3 regions of the Tatumella ptyseos genome follow, and region 3 is predicted to be linked to each of the others. Evidence: predicted binding sites of a transcription regulator. Region 3 holds the regulator's gene; each other region holds the start of a gene.
The links. The regulator PurR, encoded in region 3, represses purine synthesis genes. The targets are predictions, from matches to a motif close to CANGCAAACGTTTGCNTG.
Positions count from the first base shown of each region.

Region 1 (2,275 bases), 620 kb from region 3:
AAAACCGACCATTGGGTCGGCATTAATAAAAGAAGTGCTTATTTGGTACCAAAAATTTTATCGCCGGCATCACCCAATCCTGGAATGATGTAGCCATGCGCATCAAGGCCTTGATCAATTGAGGCAGTGTACAGTTCCACATCAGGGTGGGCGGCTTCTAATGCAGCAATCCCCTCCGGTGCGGCGACGAGAACCAATACTTTAATCGCTTGGCAGCCGGATTGTTTGAGTAAATCGATCGTCGCAATCATCGACCCGCCAGTTGCCAGCATTGGGTCTACAACCAACGCCATTCGCTCATCCATGTTGGAGGCTAATTTTTGGAAATAAGGAACCGGCTCGAGCGTTTTTTCATCACGGTAAACCCCCACCACACTGATCCGAGCGCTAGGCACATGCTCCAATACCCCTTCCATCATCCCTAACCCAGCACGCAGGATCGGGACAACGGTAATTTTTTTACCTTTAATTTGCTCGATCTCGACGGGGCCGTTCCAACCGTCAACCGTGACCACTTCAGTCTCTAAGGTAGCTGTCGCCTCATAGGTCAATAAGCTGCCAACTTCAGAAGCCAGCTCGCGAAAACGCTTTGTGCTAATTTCATTTTCGCGCATTAAACCCAGTTTATGTCTTACCAGTGGATGTTTCACTTCAACGATTTTCATACTCTTTCCCCGATCTAAAAAAACACACTGCAAAAAATCAATGGATTATACCGCTTTTTGGCCTTGGGCGGTATGTTTACCCTGAAATTTCGCCTGTTTCGGTAAGAGGAGATTCTTATCAGGCCTGCTTCTGAACATTCCAACGAAACTGAGGCTCGCAAACGTTTGCGACGACTGTTAGAATACCCCCGCTCTCATTTTACTACCAACCGCAAATCGCGTGGGGATTCTGCAGTGACCGATAAAACCACTCTTAGTTATAAAGACGCCGGTGTTGATATTGATGCTGGAAATGCACTGGTTGATCGAATTAAAGGTGTTGTGAAAAAGACTCGTCGCCCTGAAGTGATGGGTGGATTAGGCGGATTTGGTGCGCTATGTTCACTGCCGACTAAATACCGCGAGCCAGTATTAGTCTCTGGGACAGATGGCGTGGGAACTAAACTGCGTTTAGCGATGGATTTAGGTCGCCACGATACTATCGGTATTGATCTGGTCGCGATGTGTGTCAACGATCTGGTGGTACAAGGCGCCGAACCGCTCTTTTTCTTAGATTACTATGCTACGGGTAAACTTGATGTTGAGACCGCGGCATCAGTCATCACCGGTATTGCTGAAGGCTGCCAACAATCAGGCTGCGCCCTGGTAGGTGGAGAAACGGCTGAAATGCCAGGTATGTATCATGGCGATGATTACGACGTGGCAGGATTTTGTGTCGGCGTCGTTGAAAAGTCAGAAATTATCGATGGTAGTAAAGTCGGTGCGGGCGATGCATTAATCGCGCTCGGATCAAGTGGTCCACACTCAAATGGTTACTCACTGGTCAGAAAAATTCTGGAAGTGAGCAACACTGATCCACTGACCGAACAATTGAATGGCCAATCTCTGGCCGATCACCTTTTAGCGCCAACCCGTATTTACGTCAAAAATACCCTCGCGCTAATTGAAAAGTTCGATATTCATGCCATCGCACACTTAACCGGTGGTGGCTTCTGGGAAAACATCCCTCGTGTACTGCCAGACAATACGCAAGCTGTTATCGATGAAAACAGCTGGCAATGGCCGCCAGTGTTTGAATGGTTACAAAAAGCAGGCAATGTCAGCCGTCATGAAATGTACCGTACCTTCAACTGTGGCGTAGGCATGATCATCGCTCTACCTGAAGCTGAGGCTGAGGCTGCCATCGCCCACCTACAAGAATTAGGTGAAAACGCTTGGAAGATTGGTCATATCACCGAAGGCGGCGAGACTGAGCAGGTCGTTATTGCATGAAACGAATTGTTGTCCTGATTTCCGGATCAGGCTCCAACTTACAAGCCATCATTGATGCCTGCCAACTGGGCAGGCTCAAGGCCGAGATCGTCGCGGTATTAAGTAACAAAGCAGAGGCTTACGGCCTTCAGCGCGCAGAACAAGCCGGTATTACTACCGCGAGCCTTGCTATCGGCGACTATGCGGATCGTGAGGCTTTCGATCAAGCTTTACAGCAACAGATCGAGAGTTACCAGCCAGATTTAGTGGTACTGGCGGGCTATATGCGTATCTTAAGCGCTCCCTTTGTGATGCATTATCGCGGTAGACTCCTGAATATCCACCCCTCTTTACTCCCA
Region 1 is NZ_CP130649.1:2,100,024-2,102,298, forward strand. Features, by position in the region: gene upp (uracil phosphoribosyltransferase) at 39-665, opposite strand; gene purM (phosphoribosylformylglycinamidine cyclo-ligase) at 900-1,937, shown strand; gene purN (phosphoribosylglycinamide formyltransferase) at 1,934-2,275, shown strand, end outside.
Region 1: purM (phosphoribosylformylglycinamidine cyclo-ligase) is a predicted target of PurR. The motif match lies at 820-837, and genes of this name have one in related genera.

Region 2 (2,275 bases), 260 kb from region 3:
ATAAGTTACAAACGACTAAATTAGATTTAAGTTTTTCCGAAACGTTTAACGAAAGTCATTTAGCTGATGCGTATGAGCGTTTGTTACTGGAATCAATGCGCGGAATCCAAGCTCTATTTGTTCACCGTGATGAAGTCGAAGCGGCATGGACTTGGGTGGATTCGATTATCGAAGCATGGGAGAAGGATGGTGAGTCGGCTAAGCCTTATCAAGCGGGAACCTGGGGACCCGTCGCTTCCGTTGCGATGATTACCCGAGATGGGCGTTCATGGAATGAGTCTGAAACCCCGTTAGAGTAATTGATGACCGCCAGCCTAGCTGGCGGTTTTTTTTAGATACCATCCGAAACTTCAATGGCTGCAGCACTGGATAGCGCTACAGAAATAGCCTGTTCAACTGTCTCACCGATCGCCAGTGCCACGCCTAACCGTCGACGTCCCGCAATACTAGGTTTAGCAAACAATCGTACTTGTTGACCCGCTGCTAAGGCTTTTTCTAATCCAGCATAACTTATCGCTTCACTGTGGAGTGAAGGGAGAATAACAGCAGAGGCTGAAGGGCCATACTGACGAATTTGACCGATGGGAAGTCCCAAGAATGCACGAACATGTAAGGCAAATTCAGAGAGATCCTGTGAAATTAGCGTCACTAAACCTGTGTCATGAGGACGAGGGGACACTTCACTGAAGATAACGTCGTCCCCGCGTACGAAAAGCTCGACACCGAAAAGTCCGTAGCCTGAGAGAGCCGTGACGACTTGGCGAGCGATATCTTGTGCACGAGCTAGGGCAACATCACTCATCTGTTGCGGCTGCCAAGATTCTCGGTAATCTCCCTCTTCTTGTCGATGGCCGATAGGGGCACAGAAATGGATTCCATCCACGGCATTGATCGTCAGGAGCGTTATTTCGAAGTCGAAATCCACTAATCCTTCAACGATGACACGGCCTGCACCCGCACGGCCACCTTGTTGAGCATAGTTCCAGGCTGCTTCGCACTCATCAGGGTGACGAAGCAGACTTTGTCCTTTACCGGACGAACTCATGATGGGTTTAACGAAACAAGGGAAGCCAATGGCCTCCACCGCTTCTAAAAATTCATGTTGCTGGCTCGCAAAACGGTAGCGAGAAGTCGGCAGGGATAATTGTTCTGCGGCGAGTTGGCGGATACCCTCGCGATTCATGGTAAGTTGTGTGGCTCGCGCGCAGGGAACGACGGTTAAGCCAGTCGCTTCCAGTTGCACCAGTTTCTCGGTAGCGATAGCCTCGATTTCTGGCACGATAAAGTCAGGCTTTTCAAGATCGATGACTGATTTCAAGGCATCGCCATTCAACATATCGATGACATAAGCGCGATGAGCGACGTGCATTGCCGGGGCATTTTCATAACGGTCCACACCGACCACTTCAATGCCTAAACGTTGACATTCGATGGCCACTTCTTTTCCTAATTCTCCACAACCTAACAACATCACTTTAGTTGCATTTTCACGTAACGCAGTACCGAACTTTCGCATAACACTTTCCCAAACTCGATGAAGATAACTGCAGAGTAGTCTAAACGAAAACGTTTGCGTTGGCACGTTTTAAGCTGGGGAGCGGAAAGTAGGTAAGGGCGCAAGAAACATGCGATACTGGGATAATAACTTACTCTATCGGTATCGAACACCATGCTCACACCTCCTAAAGCCCGTCGACTTCCTTTCACTCATCAGATACATGGTGATAAACGAGAAGATCACTTTGCATGGTTACGTGATGATCAACGAGCTGATCCTCACGTCATTGACTATTTGGTCGCTGAGAATCAGTGGTGCGAACAACAATTGGCCCCGCTAGCAAGCCTTGAGGCAACCCTCTATGAGGAAATGACCGCGAGAATTCCTGGTAATGATCATTCTGTCCCTTTTCTGAAGGCGGGACATTGGTATCAACAGCGTTATCAGCAAGGGGATGATTACCCTCATTGGGTGTGGCGTAAGGATAGTGAAGCAGCATCGTGGCAAACTTTACTGGATTGCAACCAACGAGCTTATAACGCTGATTATTACGAACTGGGTGCATTAGAAATCACGACCGATCACCGTTATATGGCAGTGACTGAAGATTATCTATCAAGGCGGGAATATGTGTTACGTATTCAACGCTTAACCGATCAAACCTGGCTCGACACGGTCATTGAAGGGATCTCCCCTTCGATTGTTTGGGCCAATGATGGTCAGACTCTCTTTTATATCAAGCAAGATCCTCAGACTTTATTACCTTGGCAGGTATGG
Region 2 is NZ_CP130649.1:1,738,924-1,741,198, reverse strand. Features, by position in the region: gene zwf (glucose-6-phosphate dehydrogenase) at 1-299, shown strand, start outside; gene purT (formate-dependent phosphoribosylglycinamide formyltransferase) at 332-1,516, opposite strand; gene QJR74_RS08220 (S9 family peptidase) at 1,670-2,275, shown strand, end outside.
Region 2: purT (formate-dependent phosphoribosylglycinamide formyltransferase) is a predicted target of PurR. The motif match lies at 1,560-1,577, and genes of this name have one in related genera.

Region 3 (2,275 bases):
TCGTCAACAATGTCAGCAACTTGCCAATGGTTGGAGGGGCCGTTTCTCTGTAGCCATTGATAGGATTGTGAAACAGACTCGAGTCGAACAGCTCGTCTTGGATTTCTATCGTCATTTTCCAGATGTTGAGCTTCATATTAATGATGAAGTTTTCAATGGCGTGTGGGATGCGTTAGCGGACGGACGGGTTGATATGGCGATCGGCGCAACGCAAGCTGTCCCAGTATCTGGGCGCTTCAGTGTTCGCGATATGGGTAAACTCTCTTGGCGTTGTGTCGTGGCTCACGATCATCCTTTGCGGGGAGAAACATTCATTAGGGAAGAAGACTTACGAGTATGGCCTTCCTTAGTCATTGAAGACACCTCAAGGGTTCTCCCACGTCGTGATACTTGGACATTGGATAATCAACGCCGTCTAGTTGTACCGAATTGGTCGGTAGGAATACGCTGTGTACAAAATGGTCTATGTGTTGCGATGGTGCCGTCGCACATTGCAACGCTTTACCTTAAGCAGGGGACACTTGTCGAATTACCGATTAGCTATCCAGATAGCCCTTGTTACTTGAGTTGGCGAGAGAATAGTTTTTCACCAGTGTTACAATGGATATTGGATTATCTGGGGAATACAGCCACTCTCAATCAAGAGTGGCTAGAGGCGAAGGATTAACGGCGATAATCCCTGTAAGGGCCATCAATAACAGAACGCCGTTCAACCAGTTGAGGATGAATTTCAAGACGTTGCGCCTCATCGCGTTTATTGACAATACGATCGAGTAGCATCTCAAGCGCTTTTTCGCCTAATTCAATTTTAGGTTGATGAATGGTCGTTAGGGCGGGGCTAAAATAACGCGAATTACGGATGTTATCATAACCAATGATCGAAATATCTTGAGGCACATTCAATCCCTGCTCATTGGCGGCGCAAATAGCCCCCATAGCCATTACGTCACCACCACAGAACACGGCAGTGGGGCGTTTTTTCTGTGAAAGGATCTGCTGCATGGCCAGATAACCCGATTCTGATTCGAAGTCCCCTTGTACAATCCACTCCTCGCGAGGGATAATGCCTTCATCATTTAGCGCCTTAATAAAGCCTGCTAAACGCCCCCCACCTGTGTGGCGCTCCATCTGACCAGGGATACAGCCGATATCTCGATGGCCACGATCCAATAGGTAACGGGCGGCTAAATGTCCTCCCGCAAAAGCATTATCTTCAACAGTATCGGTAAAATTGGCGTGAGAACTTCCCCAATCCATCACCACCATCGGTAATTGGCTATGCTCTTCAAGCATTTTCAACAGAGAATCAGGATACTCGGCACACATCACCATTAAACCATCGACACGTTTTTGCGCCATCATCGAGAGATAGGCCCGTTGTTTTTCAAAGTCAGTATGGGCATTAGCCAATAATAGTGTGTAACCATGTTGAAAACATTTTTTTTCAATCGCTTCAATGATCTCTGCCCAATATGGGGCTTCTACTGACGTCGATAATAAACCAATAGTCTTGGTGGTATTGACCTTTAAACTACGTGCAACAGCACTGGGCGAATAGTGAAGGGCATTAATGGCCTCCCAAACTGTTTGCTGTGTTTGTTCGGCAACGAAACGGGTTTTATTAATAACATGAGAAACAGTGGTGGTGGAAACCCCGGCGAGTTTTGCCACATCTTTTATCGTTGCCATGAGGGGAATCTCCTAGGAAAGCGTTTGCGTTTGCGCAACTTAAAATTAAGGGGGTGGATTCTAGCAGGCTAAAAGGGGTAAAACGAGCTTTTTGCGCAACGCAGCTAAATCGTTTACAAATCGTTACCTTGGAAAGTGTTTTTAGTCGGTAATAAAAAATCCCCGACAGAGCGGGGATTCGTTGGTAAGCAATTTATGGCTATCGAACCGAGTTCGGCGTCATGACTCGTCGAGCGCCAATATAATGTTTTTGCCAATACTCACCAGTGAGATCGGTAATTTGGATATCTTTGCCAGTACGAGGTGATTGAATAAACTTACCGTTGCCGACATATACTCCAACATGGTCGGCAGCCCCCCGGCGATGGATACGAAAGAACACCAGGTCACCTTTTTGAAGTGAATTTCTTTTTACTGGAGCAGCGTCACGTAAGTGATACATTTCGTTGGCCGTACGTGGAATCTTAAATTTAACTAAATCCTTATAAGCATAATAGACTAGACCGCTACAGTCGAAACCGGTATGCGGAGAAGTACCGCCCCATTGATAAGGTTTACCGAGCTGATTCATCAACTTATTCATCGC
Region 3 is NZ_CP130649.1:1,478,912-1,481,186, forward strand. Features, by position in the region: gene punR (DNA-binding transcriptional activator PunR) at 1-667, shown strand, start outside; gene purR (HTH-type transcriptional repressor PurR) at 664-1,689, opposite strand; gene QJR74_RS06970 (C40 family peptidase) at 1,889-2,275, opposite strand, start outside.